2 regions of the Streptomyces sp. NPDC098101 genome follow, and region 1 is predicted to be linked to the other one. Evidence: riboswitches for the same ligand, from Rfam matches in the RefSeq annotation. Region 1 holds a riboswitch; the other holds the start of a gene.
The links. Region 1 has a riboswitch for glycine ahead of gcvT (glycine cleavage system aminomethyltransferase GcvT). Riboswitches for the same ligand answer to the same signal wherever they lie in the genome.
Positions count from the first base shown of each region.

Region 1 (9,063 bases):
GGCCCGAGTCCGCGTGGGTGGCCCGCAGGCTCACGCAGCACGTCGTGATGCGCCAGTGGGCGCTGGGGCCGCAGATCGCCGAGCACGCGGTGCTCCTGGTCTCGGAGCTGGTGGGGAACGCGGTCCGGCACACCGGCGCCCGGTCCTTCGCGCTGCGGTTGCAGCGGCGCCGGGGCTCGATCCGGGTCGAGGTGCGGGACCCCTCGCGCGGGCTGCCCTGTCTGATGCCGGTGCACGAGCTGGACACGAGCGGCCGGGGGCTCTTCCTGGTCGACAAGCTGGCGGACCGCTGGGGCGTGGACCTGGCGCCGCGCGGCAAGACGACCTGGTTCGAGATGCGGGTCGCGGACCGCCCCTGAACGCACGGAAGCCCCCGTGCGCCGTGGTGGGGGCGTGCGGGGGGCTTCCGTGTGATGCGCCGTGGACGGGGGGGTGTATCCACGGCCGCTGTGTCGACCTGGCCCGGGTCAACGGAGGTCGTGTCATCGACTATGGCAGACAAGTGCGCCATCGCCAAAAGTCCCTAGTGGGGCAAAAACGGTCAAACGCTGACACTTTAACTGTGAATCGTTGGTGACATGTGGCACCTGCCTTGTAAACAGTGAATGACTATGCGGTTCGTTGTGTGTTTCCCGGGGTCGTCCGCATGATGGACACCCGGCATGTGCCGCCGAACGCCCCGAATCGGACCAATGGCCACCAACGGGAAGCACCGCCCCGTGGGCAGCCGGGCGGGCGCGGCCGCCGGAGCCGGGGCGGCTAATCTGGCCCCCGTCAGACAAGCACCATGAAGGGGCGGAAACAGTGGCGGACATCGAGTCGGCACGCACGGCATTCAACCGGTACGACGTGGACGGGGACGGCTTCATCACCGCCGCTGAGTACAAGAGCGTGATGGCGCAGCTGGGCGACTTCAACGTCACCGAGACGGTCGCCGAGGCGATCATCAAGCAGCGCGACGACAACGGCGACGGCCGGCTGTCGTGGGACGAGTTCTGGTCGCACCTCAGCAAGGCCTGACCCACCCACCCGGACGGGCCGCGCGCCCCAGCGGCCGCCACCCGTCCGGGCCGGACCCCGACCGACGCCCGGGAGGACACCGGCCGTGACCGGCGTGGAATTCCTCGCCTCTTTCCTCGCCACCGGAGAGCTGCACGGCCTCCGCGTCGGCTCGACGCTCGCCGAGGTGGACCGGGCGCTCCGCCACCCCTTCGTCGACGTCGTCGGCGAGGAGGGGGCATGGCTGCGGCGGGACTACGGGCTCGTCGAGTTCGCCTTCAACCCGAAACCAGATCCGGGGCCGGGGCCGGGGCCGGAGTGGGTCGTGGCCACCGCGACGATCCAGCTGCACCGCCTCGCGCCGGACGACGGCCCGGCCCGGTCCTGGGCCCGGAGTACCGGCGTCGGGTTTCCCCGGTACACCTCCTGGGAGGAACTGCGCGACGCGCTCTCCCGTACGCACGGCGTCCCGGAGCTGAAGGTCACCGACCAGGGCGGGTTCCTCCAGTACCGGGCCGCGTCCTCGCACGTCTCCGTCCTCGTCGTGGACGACGGGGACGAGGAGCGCGGTGACCGCGTCGGCCACGGCGACGTGTGGAGCCTCGATCTGTGGGCGCCGCTCCGGACGGGCCGGTGACGGCCCGCCGCCTCAGCACTCGATGATGTTCACCGCGAGCCCGCCCCGGGCCGTCTCCTTGTACTTGACGCTCATGTCCGCGCCCGTCTCCTTCATGGTCTTGATGACCTTGTCGAGGGAGACCAGGTGGCTGCCGTCGCCGCGCATCGACATCTTCGCGGCCGTGACGGCCTTGACCGCGGCCATGCCGTTGCGTTCGATGCAGGGGATCTGGACCAGGCCGCCGACGGGGTCGCAGGTCAGGCCCAGGTTGTGCTCCATGCCGATCTCGGCGGCGTTCTCCACCTGCTCGGGGGAGCCGCCCAGGACCTCGGCCAGGGCGCCGGCCGCCATCGAGCAGGCGGAGCCGACCTCGCCCTGGCAGCCGACCTCGGCGCCGGAGATCGAGGCGTTCTCCTTGAAGAGCATCCCGACCGCGCCGGCCGCGAGGAGGAAGCGGACCACGCCGTCCTCGTCCGCGCCGGGCACGAAGTTCATGTAGTAGTGCAGGACGGCGGGGATGATGCCGGCCGCGCCGTTCGTCGGGGCGGTGACCACCCGGCCGCCCGCCGCGTTCTCCTCGTTCACCGCCATCGCGTACAGGGTGATCCACTCCATCGAGTGGGCCGCCGGGTTCCCCTCGGAGCGCAGCTTGCGGGCCGAGTTCGCCGCGCGGCGGCGCACCTTCAGGCCGCCGGGCAGGATGCCCTCGCGGGACATGCCGCGCGAGACGCAGGACTGCATGACCCGCCAGATCTCCAGGAGGCCCGCGCGGATCTCGTCCTCGGTGCGCCAGGCCTTCTCGTTCTCCAGCATCATCGCGGAGATCGACAGACCGGTCTCCTTCGCGAGGCGGAGCAGCTCGTCGCCGGTGCGGAAGGGGTACTTCAGGACCGTGTCGTCCGGCACGATCGGGTTCTCGCCCGCGACCGCGTCCTCGTCGACGACGAAGCCGCCGCCCACCGAGTAGTACGTCTTCTCCAGGACGAGCCCGCCCTCCGCGTCGTACGCGAAGACCGTCATGCCGTTGGCGTGGTACGGGAGCGCCTTGCGCCGGTGCAGGATCAGGTCGGCGTCGAAGTCGAAGGGGATCTCGTGGGCGCCGAGCAGGTTGATCCGGCCGCTCGCCTTGATCCGCTCGAACTCCTCGTCCGCGTGCTCGACGTCGACCGTGCGCGGGGAGTTCCCCTCCAGGCCGAGCAGCACCGCCTTGGGGGTGCCGTGGCCGTGGCCGGTCGCGCCCAGCGAGCCGTACAGCTCCGCCCGCACCTTCGCCGTGTGGGCCAGCAGGCCCTCGTTCTTCAGCCGGCGGGCGAACATCCGGGCCGCGCGCATCGGGCCCACCGTGTGGGAGCTCGACGGGCCGATGCCGATCGAGAACAGGTCGAAGACCGAGATGGCCACGGGAGGACTCCTTGTGGGGGCTGGACGTCGTTGTCTGCCGGGGTGGTGCAGAGAGCGCGTGGGGCGGGGGGACATGGGTCGGGGCACCGCGCCCGTCGTTCCAGTGTGCGCGGTGCCCCGGATGTCCGTACGAACAAAAGCGTACGAAATTACTACGAGATCACTTCAGGCCGGGGTACAGCGGGTGCTTGTCCGCGAGGGCGGTCACCCGGGCCTTGAGGGCCTCGGCCTTCTCCGCGTCGAAGCCCGGCTTCAGGGTCTCGGCGATGACGTCTGCGACCTCGCGGAAGTCCTCGGCCCCGAAACCGCGGGTCGCGAGCGCCGGCGTGCCGATGCGCAGGCCCGAGGTGACCATCGGGGGACGCGGGTCGTTCGGGACCGCGTTCCGGTTGACCGTGATGCCGACCTCGTGCAGCCGGTCCTCGGCCTGCTGGCCGTCCAGCTCCGAGTCGCGCAGGTCGACCAGGAGCAGGTGCACGTCCGTGCCGCCGGACAGGACCGAGACGCCGTGGGCGGTCACGTCGTCCTGGACCAGGCGCTCGGCGATGATGCGGGCGCCGTCCAGGGTGCGCTGCTGGCGCTCCTTGAACTCCTCCGAGGCCGCGACCTTGAAGGAGACGGCCTTGGCCGCGATCACGTGCTCCAGGGGGCCGCCCTGGAAGCCCGGGAAGACGGAGGAGTTCAGCTTCTTCGCGAACTCCTTCTTCGCCAGGATGACGCCGCCGCGCGGGCCGCCGAGCGTCTTGTGCGTGGTGGAGGTCACCACGTCCGCGTACTCGACCGGGTTCGGGTGCAGACCGGCGGCGACCAGGCCCGCGAAGTGGGCCATGTCGACCCACAGGTAGGCGCCGACCTCGTCCGCGATCCGGCGGAACTCCGCGAAGTCCAGCCGGCGCGGGTACGCCGACCAGCCCGCGATGATCACCTTCGGGCGGTGCTCCTTGGCGAGGCTCTCGACCTCGGCCATGTCGACCAGACCGGCCCCGTCCACGTGGTACGCGACCACGTTGAACTGCTTGCCGGAGAAGTTCAGGCGCATCCCGTGGGTGAGGTGGCCGCCGTGCGCCAGGTCCAGGCCCAGGATCGTGTCGCCCGGCTGGGCGATCGCGAAGAGGGCGGCCTGGTTCGCGGAGGCGCCGGAGTGCGGCTGGACGTTGGCGTACTCGGCGCCGAACAGGTCCTTGATCCGGTCGATGGCGATCTGCTCGGCCACGTCGACGTGCTCGCAGCCGCCGTAGTAGCGGCGGCCCGGGTAGCCCTCGGCGTACTTGTTGGTGAGGACGGAGCCCTGCGCCTCCATGACCGCGACCGGAGCGAAGTTCTCCGAGGCGATCATCTCGAGGGTGGACTGCTGACGGCGGAGCTCGGCGTCGACGGCGGCGGCGACGTCGGGGTCCAGCTCGTGGAGGGGAGTGTTCAGAAGCGACATGAATCGATCCCTAAGGGGTCTCGGGCCCGGTCTCAGTTCCCGGCGGAGAACGCGGCGTACTCGTCGGCGGTGAGCAGGTCGTCCGGCTCACCCGCGACGCGCACCTTGAACAGCCAGCCACCCTCGAACGGAGCCGTGTTCACCAGGGACGGGTCGTCCACCACGTCCTGGTTGGCGGCGACGACCTCACCCGAGACGGGGGAGTACAGGTCGCTCACGGACTTCGTCGACTCCAGCTCGCCGCAGGTCTCGCCCGCGGTGACGGTGTCGCCGACCTCGGGGAGCTGGGCGTAGACGACGTCACCGAGCGCGTTGGCCGCGAACTCCGTGATGCCGACGGTCGCGACGCCGTCCTCGGCGTCCGACAGCCACTCGTGCTCCTTGGTGTACCGCAGCTGCTGGGGGTTGCTCATGACCTGATTCTCCTGGATCGGGGGAGTGCTGATGAACGTGGGTCTTGCGGGGTGAGACGCGGAGGAGGACGACTTCGTCACTTCTGGCGCTTGTAGAACGGCAGCGCCACGACCTCGTACGGCTCGTGGGTGCCCCGGACGTCCACACCTACACCCTGGGTGCCGGGCTCCGCGTGCGCCGCGTCCACGTACGCCATCGCGATCGGCTTTCCGAGGGTCGGGGACGGGGCCCCGGAGGTGACCTCGCCGATCACCGCGCCGTCCTTGACGACGGAGAAGCCGGCGCGCGGGACCCGGCGGCCCTCGGCGATCAGGCCGACCAGCTTGCGCGGCGGGGCGGTCTCGGCGCGCTCGGCGGCCTTCTCCAGGGCCTCGCGGCCGACGAAACGGCCCTCGTTGGTCGTCTTCTCGAACTTCACGACCCGGCCGAGACCGGCGTCGAAGGGGGTGAGGGAGGTGGTCAGCTCGTGGCCGTACAGCGGCATCCCCGCCTCCAGGCGGAGCGTGTCGCGGCAGGACAGGCCGCAGGGGATCAGGCCGACGCCCTCGCCGGCCGCGGTCAGCGCCTGCCACACGCCCTCGGCGTGCTCCGGCTTCAGGAAGAGCTCGAAGCCGTCCTCGCCGGTGTAGCCGGTGCGGGCGATCAGCGCGGGCACGCCCGCGACCGTGCCCGGCAGACCGGCGTAGTACTTCAGGCCGTCCAGGTCGGCGTCGGTGACCGACTTCAGGATGCCGGGGGACTCCGGGCCCTGGATCGCGATCAGGGCGTACGCGTCGCGGTCGTCGCGGACCTCGGCGTCGAAGCCGGCCGCGCGCTCGGTGAGGGCGTCCAGGACGGTCTGGGCGTTGGAGGCGTTGGCGACGACCATGTACTCGGTCTCGCCCAGGCGGTAGACGATCAGGTCGTCCAGGATGCCGCCGTCCTCGCGACAGATCATCGTGTACCGGGCGCGGCCGGTGCCCACCGTGGAGATGTTGCCGACCAGGGCGAAGTCGAGGAGGTCGACGGCCTGCGGGCCGGTGACGGTGATCTCGCCCATGTGGGAGAGGTCGAAGAGGCCGGCCCGGGTGCGGACGGCGTTGTGCTCGTCGCGCTCGCTGCCGTACCGCAGCGGCATGTCCCAGCCCGCGAAGTCGGTCATGGTCGCGCCCAGGGAACGATGCAGCGCGTCGAGGGCGGTCAGGCGGGGGGCAGAGGTCATGGGGTGGCTCCCGGGTCCCAAGGGCGTTCGGTGACGAAGACATGACGGGCGAGGACGTCCTCCCCATCTGTCATGGAACCTGAGAGGTTCACCGGGGGCATCTCGTCACCGAGATCCCGGCTTGCACCTTGGGTGGGGACACCACGGTGTCCCGCTTTTCAGATCTGCCTCATCCACGCGGTACGGGGCCTGAGAGATTCAAGGGAGGGTCTTGCTCCTTCGGCGCCCGGACGCACTCTGTGGACGACCCACAGTGCTCCGGAACTCTCCCGCGCGGATTCGAACGGCCGGTATGCGGTTGTACAGGCGACTGTGCGCGCCTGGCGGGCACATCATTGCACGCGGTGTCGGCGCGGCAAATCGCTTGTGCCCCATTACCGTTTCTTTACACTTCTTGGGAAGGGTCTCCTGAGGCCCGGCAGGGGGAGAAGCGATGACGTTCCAGCACACCGGCGCGTATGCGACGAGTACCGGCATACCGTCCCCACGGGCCCGCGCCCGGACCCGGGGACGGGGCCGGCTCCTGCGGGACCTGCGCGAGCGCGGGGACCGGGGCCCCCGCGCCCTCGTCTTCGCGGCCGGAGACCTCGTGGTCGTCTCCGGGCTGCCCGGCAGCGGCAAGTCCACCCTCATGCGACGGACCGCCGGGGGCCGGGGCGTCGACTCCCAGGACGCCCGGGAGCGCTGGGAGGCCCGGATGCCCGGCCTCCTGCCGTACGCGGTCTACCGCCCCCTGGTCCGGATCGCGCACTACGCCGGGCTGCGCCGCGCCCTGCGCTCCGGCGCGAGCGTGATCGTGCACGACTGCGGCACCCAGTCCTGGGTGCGCGGCTGGCTCGCCCGCGAGGCCCGCCGCCGGGGGAGCGACCTGCACCTGGTCCTCCTCGACGTCACCCCGGACACCGCCAGGGCCGGGCAGGACGCCCGGGGCCGGGGCGTCTCCGCGTACGCCTTCGCCCGCCACCGGCGCGCCGTCGGCCGGCTGCTGCGGGCCGTCGAGGCCGGCCGGCTCCCGCCCGGCTGCGCCTCGGCGACCCTGCTCGACCGGGGCGCAGCCGACGCCCTCCGGACGATCTCCTTCGGGGAGGCCGCCTGACCGACGGGCCTCCGGTACGGCCCCTCCGGGGCGCTCGTACCCTTCTCTTCTGGCCACGGCGGTGCCGGGGCGGCGTTAGGGTGCTGCCGGGCGGCCGGGTACGGCAGGCCGTGCGGAGAAGGGGAACGGGACCGTGGACGTGACGTGGCCGGGCAACGAGCTCGAAGAGGTGCTCGCCGCCTCGCTCGGCGACCCCGGGGCGGGAGCCCGCCTCCTGGAGGTGCTGGGCCGCAGCCCCGTCTGGGTCCCCCTGCCCAACGGCGGCGGCCCCGACAGCGCCGACCTGGACCTCGCCACCCTGGAGATCGACGGCGCGGCCTACGTCCCCGTCTTCAGCTCCGAGCAGCAGCTCCGCGCCTGCGCCGGCGACCACATGTCCTTCGCCGTCGCCCCCGCCCGCGACTTCGCCCGCGGCCTGCCCCCGCAGCTCGGCATCGCCGTGAACCCCGGCGGCACCGTCGGCGTCCCGCTGCCCCCGCCCGCCGTCGCCGAGCTCTGCCGGGCCGGCCGGACCCCGCTCGACGGGCCCGCGTCCGGCGGCCGCGTCCGGCTCTTCGAGCCCGACTGGCAGGACGACCCCGTCGACTTCCTCGCCGCCGCCTCCGCCGAGTTCGAGGCCACCGGCGTCGTCGCCAGCGCCCGCCGCGCCCTCGCCAGCGTCGAGGGCACCGAACCGGCCCTCTTCATCGGCGTCCAGCTCTCCCACTGGGAGGGCGCCGACCGCACCGCCCCCCTGGACGCCCTCGGCCGGGCCCTCGGCCGCGTCGAGGTCGCCTGGCCGGTCAACCTCATCCTGCTCGACATGGCGCAGGACCCGGTGGGCGACTGGATGGTGGAGCGGGTCCGCCCCTTCTACCAGCGCGCCGCCGTGTGAGCGGCACCGTGTTTAAGCTGAACTGATTCGACGGGACCGGTTCGACGGAACGGTTCGACGGCCGCACCTGACCCGGTGGCCGTACAGACGTGGTGGACGGAAGAGGGGCGGGACCCAGGGTGAGCGCGTCAGGCACCGCTGCGACCGGTCAGGTCGAGCACATGCTGCGCCAGGTGGCACCCGGACGCTACGACGCGTACGAGCGGCTGCTGCACGCCCTCGCCGACGGCGAGCTCCGGATGCTGCTCTGGCAGGGCTCGCCCGGCTCGCCCGACGCCCAGTACGGGAACATGGAGGTCGACGGCTTCGGCTACGCGCCCTGCGTCACCTCCGACCAGGAGCTCGCCGCCTCCGGCTGGAACCGCGCCCACGAGCGCGTCACCGGCCGCGAGATCGCCCGTGCCCTCTACCCCGACCGCTGGGGCGTCTGGCTGAATCCGCACGCCCCCGGCGGCGGCGTCGGCATTCCCTGGGCCGACCTGCGCCGGATCGCCACCGGCCTCGACCGGATGCCCGCCGGTCCGCTGCGCGTCACCGAGCCCGCCCTGGAGATCCCGCAGTTCTACGCCCTGATCACGCAGAACGCGCACCGCACCCCGGCCGTCCGGGCGCTGCGCCGCGGCTGGGTGCAGCCCGCGCTCGGCTCCCCGTACCTCGTCATCGGGCTCGACCTGTACGACACCTCCCCGGCGGCCGTCGACACGGTCCGGTCGATGATGCGCCAGTCCATCGGCTCCGTCCCCGACGGGCTGCCCGTCTCGACGGTCGCCCTCTCCGACGCGTACGACCCGGTGGCGCTCTGGCTGCTGGCGAACGCGCGGCCCTTCTACGACCGCGAGGCGCACGCGGGACGCGGCTCCGCCCCCGCCCCGGGGTACGGGTACCCGCCGGCGGCTCCGTCCGGATACTGAGACGGCCCCTTCTTCCCCAGGGCCCCCACCGGCCTCGCCGGAGGCCATCGTTCGCCCCAATTGAAGAGCTCAAACGCCCAGTTGGGTGACATGTCCGATTGAGGGGAAGAGGGGCCGAG
Region 1 is NZ_JBIWAS010000003.1:1,149,284-1,158,346, forward strand. It holds gene ACIQVI_RS18265 (ATP-binding protein) at 1-359, shown strand, start outside; gene ACIQVI_RS18270 (EF-hand domain-containing protein) at 805-1,020, shown strand; gene ACIQVI_RS18275 (hypothetical protein) at 1,106-1,636, shown strand; gene ACIQVI_RS18280 (L-serine ammonia-lyase) at 1,649-3,019, opposite strand; gene glyA (serine hydroxymethyltransferase) at 3,180-4,448, opposite strand; gene gcvH (glycine cleavage system protein GcvH) at 4,481-4,861, opposite strand; gene gcvT (glycine cleavage system aminomethyltransferase GcvT) at 4,939-6,063, opposite strand; glycine riboswitch at 6,232-6,345, opposite strand; gene ACIQVI_RS18300 (AAA family ATPase) at 6,497-7,159, shown strand; gene ACIQVI_RS18305 (enhanced serine sensitivity protein SseB) at 7,293-8,033, shown strand; gene ACIQVI_RS18310 (enhanced serine sensitivity protein SseB C-terminal domain-containing protein) at 8,153-8,944, shown strand.

Region 2 (9,063 bases), on a different contig from region 1:
GAGTCCAGCTCGGACCAGGCCGAGGAGGCGCGCAAGCAGACCCAGGAGAAGGAGCGGCAGCTCGGCATCCTGGCCGGTACGGTCGCCGCCGAGGGCCCCGGCATCACCCTGTCCGTCGGCGACCCCGCCGGATCCGTCGAGTCGGACATGCTCCTCGACGCCATCCAGGAGCTGCGCGCGGCGGGCGCCGAGGCGATCCAGGTCAACGGTGTCCGGGTGGTGGCGGACAGCTATTTCACCGGTAGCGGTGACGACATGCGGATCGATGGAACGCGAGTGGCCGCTCCGTACGTCTTCAAGGTCATCGGCAAGCCGGAGGATCTCGAGCCCGCGCTCAACATCCCCGGCGGTGTCGTGCAGACCCTCGAGAAGGAGCAGGCCACGGCCACGGTGGAGCGCTCGGCGAAGATCGTCGTCGACGCCTTGCGACCGGCGAAGCGGCCTGACTACGCTCAGTCGTCCTCGCAGTGAGGAGGCGTACGAGGGGGGTCCCGCGACAAGGGCAGGGCCTTGCGGGGGGTCGGCGCATCACAACGGTGGTGCGTGGTGGAAACTGTCCGGAGGATACGGACGTTGTGAAGGTGTCCGGGTCGGCAGGTGTGATGGATCTCGGTTCGTCCTGCCCCACGGGCGGGTCTGTTTCGGTCAAGGGGAATCGCCCGTGAAGTTGTTTGCGAAGTTGTTCGGCAAGAGCGCACGCGAGGACGGCGGCAACGCCCGGCACCGCGCGCCGCGCCACGCCCAGAGCGAGGAGCAGGGCGGCGAGCGCCCGCTCTTCCGTGACGAGGTCGGGGGCGGTGACAATCCGGGCGCACCGGGCGCGTCTTCTGTTGACCCCGCCGGGGCCGCCCGCATAGGTTTCGGAGAACCATCGACCTCGAGTACGGGTGGAGGGTTCACCCCCGACCCGTACGCGACACAGACCTCGGCGGGGCAGCCGCGGCAGGAGGATGCGTCCATGCCGGTGTGCACGAGGTGCGGTCACCGCAACGCGGCCGACAGCCGCTTCTGCTCCCACTGCGGCACGCCGCTGCGGGGCGGAATCGCCCCCGAGCGCGCGTCGGAGACGACGTCGACGATCTCCATCTCGGGCCTCGAGGCCTACGACGCGGAGGTCACCGGTCAGAACGCGCTGCCCTCGCTCTCCCCGGAGGCGCTGGCGGCCGTGGAGGCGCTGCCGCTGGGCTCCGCGCTCCTCGTGGTGCGCCGGGGGCCGAACTCCGGCAGCCGGTTCCTCCTCGACGGGGAGCTGACGACGGCCGGCCGTCACCCGCAGAGCGACATCTTCCTGGACGACGTCACGGTCTCCCGGCGGCACGTCGAGTTCCGGCGGGCCCAGGACGGCAGCTTCACCGTCGCCGACGTCGGCAGCCTCAACGGCACGTACGTCAACCGCGAGCCGATCGACTCGGTCGTTCTGTCCAACGGCGACGAGGTGCAGATCGGCAAGTACCGGCTGGTCTTCTATTCGAGCCAGCGGGGCGTGTGACGCCCCGGGGAATCCCCTTCAGGGAAGGTCCATGCTGCGAACACCGACGGGCGGTGCCGGATCCGGCACCGCCACCGCGGGCGACATGGTCAGCATCGGCACGGTGCTGAACCAGCTGCGCGACGAGTTTCCCGAAGTGACCATCTCCAAGATCCGGTTCCTGGAGGCCGAGGGGCTCGTCGAGCCCCGCAGGACGGCCTCCGGGTACCGGAAGTTCAGCCCGCAGGACGTGGAGCGGCTCGCCCGCATCCTGCGGATGCAGCGGGACCATTACCTTCCGCTGAAGGTCATCCGCGAGCACCTCGACGCCCTCGCCCGGGGCGAGGAGATCCCCCTTCCGGCCCCGGGGCGCCGGCGGGACCTCCTGGAGGGTCCCTGGGAGCAGGAGGCGGAGCCGCCCGCCCCCGCGCGGCTCGGGCGGGCCGAGCTGCTCGCCGCCGCCGAGGTCACCGAGGCCGAGCTCGCCGAGTGGGAGTCGTACGGCCTGATCGCCGAGACGGACGGCGGGGGGTACGACGCCGAGGCCGTCACCGTCGCCCGGCTCGTGGCGGATCTGGGGAGATTCGGACTGGAGCCCCGGCACCTGCGGGCCGTGAAGGCGGCCGCCGAACGGGAGGCCGGGCTCATCGAACAGGTGGTCGCGCCGCTGCGCCGGCACCGTAATCCGCAGACCAGGGCCCATGCGGAGGCCACCGCCAAGGAGCTGGCCGCGCAGTCGGTGCGGCTGCACGCGGCCCTGATGCAGATCGCCCTGGGCATCCGCGCGCAGTGATCTCGCGGTGACCTCGGAGGGGCCCGACTATCCAAACCGGTCGGGCACGTCCTAGGGTTGCTGTGTGAACGAGCTCGACGTTGTGGGTGTCCGAGTGGAAATGCCCTCCAATCAGCCGATCGTGCTCCTACGTGAAGTGGGAGGCGATCGTTACCTCCCCATCTGGATCGGACCGGGGGAGGCGACCGCGATCGCCTTCGCGCAGCAGGGGATGGCGCCTCCGCGGCCGCTGACGCACGACCTGTTCAAGGACGTGCTGGAGGCCGTGGGGCAGGAGCTCACCGAAGTCCGCATCACGGATCTGCGTGACGGGGTCTTCTACGCCGAGCTGGTCTTCGCCAGCGGCGTCGAGGTGAGCGCCCGGCCGTCCGACGCGATAGCGCTGGCCCTCCGGACCGGGACGCCGATCTTCGGCAGCGACGGCGTCCTGGACGACGCCGGCATCGCGATTCCGGACGAGCAGGAGGACGAGGTGGAGAAGTTCCGCGAATTCCTCGACCAGATCTCACCGGAGGATTTCGGGACCAACAGTCAGTGAGACCGGGCGGTACGGCCGCGGGCCGTTCCCGGGGTGCTGTCAGAGCATTCGAGTAGCCTTTCCCCGAAGAGAGACACGGGAAACCACTCTCAGGGTGATTATCACTCGGCGTGCCGAGTGTGGCGATCGTTGACGCACCCCGAGTGACTGCCTACCTTCGTGTGGGCAGGTCAAGGACGGAGGGTCGGCGTGATGAGCAGCGCGGACGGTACGGCGGGCAGCTCCCTCGGACGGGTGTCCGGGGAGAACGGTCCGTATCCGCTTCACGGCAGGGTGGGCGACTTCGGTACGGACGCCGGTACGGGCGCGGCCGACGAGGTGATCGGCTACCGCGGCCCCACGGCGTGCGCGGCCGCCGGCATCACCTATCGCCAGTTGGACTACTGGGCGCGCACCGGACTCGTGGAACCGAGCGTGCGGCCCGCGTACGGGTCGGGGACGCAGCGGCTCTACAGCTTCCGTGACGTCGTCGTCCTGAAGATCGTCAAGCGTTTCCTCGACACCGGGGTGGCCCTGCAGAACATCCGGGCCGCGGTGCAGCACCTGAGGGCCCGGGGCTTCCGGGACCTGGAGCGGATGACGCTCATGAGCGACGGGGCCACGGTCTACGAGTGCTCCTCGCCCGACGAGGTCGTCGACCTGCTCCAGGGCGGTCAGGGCGTCTTCGGCATCGCCGTCGGGGTGGTCTGGCGGGACGTGGAGGCGGCGCTCTCGCAGCTGCACGGGGAGCGGGTGGACACCGGCGAGACGCTCGTGGGGCACAACCCCGGCGACGAGCTGGCGCGGCGGCGACGGGACCGGGCGGTCTGAACCGGTTCCCCGGGCGGCTCCCGGGCCGGCCCCGTCGTGGGGCGGCCGGGCGTTGTCAGTGGCGTGGGGGAGCATCGGAGGCGTGAGAGCCGCGCCGACGATCCTGCATCTCGACATGGACGCCTTCTTCGCCGCCGCCGAGCAGGCGGCGAAGCCCAGCCTGCGCGGAAAGCCCGTGGTCGTGGGCGGGCTCGGGCCGCGGGGCGTGGTCGCCACCGCGTCGTACGAGGCGCGCCGCTTCGGGGTCCACTCGGCGATGCCGATGGGCCAGGCGCGGCGGCTCGCGCCGAACGCGGCCTATCTCGTGCCGCGCTTCGCCTTCTACCGGTCGATCAGCGAGCAGGTCATGCGGCTGCTCGGGAACCTCTCCCCGCTCGTGGAGCCCCTCAGCCTCGACGAGGCCTTCGTGGACCTGGAGGCGGGCGGCGTGGCCGGTGACACGGCGAGCGCGCGGGCCGTGGGGGAGCGGCTGCGGGCGGACATCCTCGCGACGACGGGGCTCACCGGGTCGGTGGGGCTCGCGGGGTCCAAGATGCTCGCGAAGATCGCCTCCGAGGAGGCGAAGCCGGACGGGCTCGTCCTGATGGAGCCGGGCACCGAGCGGGCGCTCCTCGGGCCGAAGTCCGTGCGGATCCTGCCCGGGGTCGGACCGGCGACCGGGGAGCACCTGCGGCGGGCCGGGATGACGACGGTGTCCGACCTCGCGGAGGCGGGCGAGGACGAGCTCGTACGGCTCCTGGGGCGGGCGCACGGGGCCTCGCTGTACCGGATGGCCCAGGGGCACGACGACCGGCCCGTGGTGGCCGAGCGGGACGCCAAGTCCGTCTCTGTCGAGGACACCTTCGCCGTGGACCTGCACGACCGGGTGCGGATCCGGGCCGAGGTGGAGCGGCTCGCGGAGCGGTGCGTGGGGCGGCTGCGGGCGTCGGGGCACTCGGGGCGGACGATCGTCCTGAAGGTGCGGAGGTTCGACTTCTCGACGCTGACCCGGTCCGAGACGCTGCGGGGGCCGACGGACGCGCTCGGGGTCGTGCGGGAGGCGGCGGGGCGGCTGCTCGACTCGGTGGACACGACGGGGGGCGTGCGGCTGCTCGGGGTGGGGGTGAGCGGGCTCGCGGACTATACGCAGGAGGATCTGTTCGCCCAGGAGGCGGAGGGGGAGGCGCGGGACGGGGCGGGCGTCGAGGCCGAGGACGTTCCGGTGGCGGGGGAGGCCGTGGCGGCCGAGCCGGCCGAGCGGTCCTGGGCGCCCGGGCACGACGTACGGCACGCGGTGTACGGGGCCGGGTGGGTGCAGGGGAGCGGGCTCGGACGGGTCACCGTGCGGTTCGAGGAACCGGGGTCGGCGCCGGGGCGGGTGCGGACCTTCGCGGTGGACGATCCGGAGCTGGAGACGGGGGAGGCGGTGCCGTTGGTACGGGGGCCGGTGCCGGGTGCGGGTCTTCCCGGGGGTGGTGCCGCGTCGTCGGCGGCTGCGGGTCGTGGGGGTGCGGGTTTGCCCGGGGGTGGTGCCGCGTCGTCGGCGGCTGCGGGTCGTGGGGGTGCGCCCGGCCTTGCGGCCGGGCAGGGTTCCCACCCGCACCACCCGTGACGGTGGGCGGGCAGAGGTGCGGGTCTTCCCATGGGTGGTTTCGCGCCGTCGGCGGCGGCCGGGCCGGGGTTCCCGGTCAGCTGCCTTCCTGGCCCGCCAGGCGGCCGAAGTCCTTGTCCGGGGGGTTCGGGTGGGGTGGCGGGGGGAGGGCGAGGCTGTAGTGGCGGTAGAGCTGGAGTTCCTGCTCCGGGGAGAGGTGGCGGCCCACGCCGAAGTCCGGGGCGTCCTTGATGAGGGCGCGTTCGAAGGGGATGTGGAGGCCGTCGTCGAGCAGGTCGCTCGGCTCCAGGGGGACGAAGGCGTCCCTGCTGAACAGGCCGGTGCGGACCGCGGCCCACTCCGGGACGCCGGTCGCGTCGTCGAGGTACACCTCGTCGACGGTCCCGATCTTGTGTCCGTTCCGGTCGTACGCCTTGCGGCCGATCAGGCTGCGCGGATCGATGTCGGTCTGCACGGTCCCTCCAACTGGTCGCAACTCCTCTACCCCCTACCAAAGGGCACATCCGGGATGTCGGCCACTTGAGCGAAGGGAGCCCCAACCGCGCTGGTAGGCTGGGTGTGGCTGTCGACCCCGTGCGGGAGAGTCCCCCGGAGAAACCTTCCGGTGGGCGCCGAAGGAGCAAATCCTCCCCGGAATCTCTCAGGCCCCTGTACCGCGCGGACGAGGTCACTCTGGAAAGCAGAGCGGATGTCCGACGGCATTCGCTCTCACCGACGGTGAAAGCCGGCGTGCCGCGAGGCGTGCCGGTGAAACTCTCAGGTTGAGATGACAGAGGGGGAGGCCGTCCGGGCACCCGCGCCGTGGTGCCCCTCGCAGGTCGTGACGACCAGGAGGCCTCCGTACATGACCGCCAACCGCATTCCGCTCTCCGAGCTCGAGCAGGGCATCCCGTTCGAGCAGCGGCACATCGGGCCCGACGCCGAGGCCCGGGCCAAGATGCTCGCCCAGGTCGGTTACGGCTCGCTCGACGAACTGACCGCCGCCGCGGTGCCGGACGTGATCAAGAACGCCGAGGCGCTGGGCCTGCCGGCCGCGCGCACCGAGGCCGAGGTGCTCGCCGAGCTGCGCACGCTCGCCGACCGCAACCAGGTCCTCGCGCCGATGATCGGCCTCGGCTACTACGGAACCTTCACCCCGCCGGTGATCCTCCGGAACGTGATGGAGAACCCCGCCTGGTACACGGCCTACACGCCGTACCAGCCGGAGATCTCCCAGGGCCGCCTGGAGGCCCTGCTGAACTTCCAGACCATGGTCGCCGACCTGACCGGCCTGCCCACCTCCGGCGCCTCCCTGCTCGACGAGGGCACCGCCGCCGCCGAGGCCATGGCGCTGTCCCGCCGCGTCGGCAAGGTCAAGAAGGGCGTCTTCCTGATCGACGCCGACGCCCTGCCGCAGACGATCGCCGTCATCGAGACCCGCGCCGAGCCGACCGGCGTCGAGGTCGTCGTCGCCGACCTGAGCGAGGGCATCCCGGCCGAGATCGCCGAGCGCGGTGTCTTCGGCGTGCTCCTGCAGTACCCCGGTGCCTCCGGCGCCGTCCGCGACATCAAGCCGCTGATCGACGCCGCCCACGAGCTCGGCGCGATCGTCACCGTCGCCGCCGACCTGCTCGCGCTCACCCTGCTCACCTCGCCCGGCGAGCTCGGCGCCGACATCGCCGTCGGCACCACCCAGCGCTTCGGCGTCCCGATGGGCTTCGGCGGCCCGCACGCCGGTTACATGGCCGTCCAGGACAAGCACGCCCGCTCCCTGCCCGGCCGCCTCGTGGGCGTCTCCGTCGACGCCGACGGCAACCGCGCCTACCGCCTGGCCCTCCAGACCCGCGAGCAGCACATCCGCCGCGAGAAGGCCACCAGCAACATCTGTACCGCTCAGGTGCTGCTCGCCGTCATGGCCGGCATGTACGCCGTCTACCACGGCCCCGAGGGCCTCAAGGGCATCGCCCGCCGCACCCACCGGTACGCCGCGATCCTTGCCGCCGGTCTGCGCGCCGGGGGCGTCGAGCTGACCGGGGACGTCTTCTTCGACACCCTCACCGCCCGCGTGCCCGGCAAGGCCGACGAGGTCGTGGCCGCCGCCCGCGAGGCCGGCGTGAACCTGTACCGCGTCGACGCCGACCGCGTGTCGGTCTCCTGCGACGAGACCACCACGCGCGAGCAGCTCGTCGCCGTCTGGGGCGCCTTCGGCGTCACCGCCGACGTCGAGGCCCTGGACGCCGCCACCGAGGACGTGCTGCCCGCCGGTCTGCTGCGCTCCGACGCGTACCTGACCCACCCGGTCTTCCACGCGCACCGCTCCGAGACCTCGATGCTGCGCTACCTGCGCCGCCTCGCGGACCGCGACTACGCGCTCGACCGCGGCATGATCCCGCTCGGCTCCTGCACGATGAAGCTGAACGCGACCACCGAGATGGAGCCGGTGACCTGGCCCGAGTTCGGCCAGATCCACCCCTTCGCCCCGGTCGAGCAGGCCCAGGGCTACGTCACGCTCATCACCGAGCTGGAGGAGCGCCTGGCCGAGGTCACCGGCTACGACAAGGTGTCGATCCAGCCCAACGCCGGTTCGCAGGGCGAGCTGGCCGGCCTCCTCGCCGTCCGCGCCTACCACCGGGCCAACGGCGACGAGCAGCGCACCGTCTGCCTCATCCCGTCCTCCGCGCACGGCACCAACGCCGCCTCCGCGGTGATGGCCGGCATGAAGGTCGTCGTGGTGAAGACCGCCGACGACGGCGAGGTCGACGTCGAGGACCTGCGGGCCAAGATCGCCCAGTACCGCGACGAGCTGTCCGTCCTGATGATCACGTACCCGTCCACGCACGGCGTGTTCGAGGAGCACGTCGCGGACATCTGCGCCGAGGTCCACGAGGCCGGTGGCCAGGTGTACGTCGACGGCGCCAACCTCAACGCCCTGGTGGGCCTGGCCAAGCCGGGTCACTTCGGCGGCGACGTCTCGCACCTCAACCTGCACAAGACCTTCTGCATCCCGCACGGCGGCGGCGGCCCCGGCGTCGGCCCGGTCGGCGTCCGCGCCCACCTCGCCCCGTACCTGCCGAACCATCCGCTCCAGCCCACCGCGGGCCCGGAGACCGGCGTCGGCCCGATCTCGGCCGCCCCGTGGGGCTCCGCCGGCATCCTGCCGATCTCCTGGTCGTACGTGCGCCTGATGGGCGGCGAGGGCCTCAAGCGCGCCACCCAGGTCGCGGTGCTCGCGGCGAACTACATCGCCAAGCGCCTGGAGCCGCACTTCCCGGTGCTCTACACCGGCCCGGCCGGTCTGGTCGCCCACGAGTGCATCGTGGACCTGCGCCCGCTGTCCAAGGCGACCGGCGTCACCGTCGACGACATCGCCAAGCGCCTGATCGACTACGGCTTCCACGCGCCGACGATGTCCTTCCCGGTGGCCGGCACGCTGATGATCGAGCCGACCGAGTCCGAGGACCTGACCGAGCTGGACCGCTTCTGCGACACGATGATCGCGATCCGGGCCGAGATCGAGAAGGTCGCCTCGGGCGAGTGGCCGGCGGACGACAACCCGCTGCACAACGCCCCGCACACCGCGGCCGCGCTCGGCGGCGAGTGGAACCACGCCTACACCCGGGACGAGGCGGTCTTCCCGGCCGGCGTCTCGGCCGCCGACAAGTACTGGCCGCCGGTGCGCCGCATCGACGGCGCCTTCGGCGACCGGAACCTGGTCTGCTCCTGCCCGCCGCTGGACGAGTACGACCACTGAGGGGCCGCGCCCTCGTGACGGGGGTTCCATGACCGGGGGCCGGTCCGGAGAGTTCTTCTCCGGGCCGGCCCCCGGGCTTCGGTCCCTCGTACGCGTTCCTCAGGCGGCGGTCGTCACCCGGCCCGCCGTGAGC
Region 2 is NZ_JBIWAS010000004.1:992,887-1,001,949, reverse strand. It holds gene ACIQVI_RS22840 (DUF881 domain-containing protein) at 1-471, shown strand, start outside; gene ACIQVI_RS22835 (FHA domain-containing protein) at 554-1,489, shown strand; gene ACIQVI_RS22830 (MerR family transcriptional regulator) at 1,521-2,261, shown strand; gene ACIQVI_RS22825 (bifunctional nuclease family protein) at 2,326-2,799, shown strand; gene bldO (whiB transcriptional repressor BldO) at 2,992-3,609, shown strand; gene ACIQVI_RS22815 (DNA polymerase IV) at 3,692-5,200, shown strand; gene ACIQVI_RS22810 (PRC-barrel domain-containing protein) at 5,277-5,654, opposite strand; glycine riboswitch at 5,767-5,866, shown strand; gene gcvP (aminomethyl-transferring glycine dehydrogenase) at 6,045-8,930, shown strand; gene ACIQVI_RS22800 (DUF5999 family protein) at 9,030-9,063, opposite strand, start outside.
Region 2: another riboswitch for glycine. It lies ahead of gcvP (aminomethyl-transferring glycine dehydrogenase); the one in region 1 lies ahead of gcvT (glycine cleavage system aminomethyltransferase GcvT).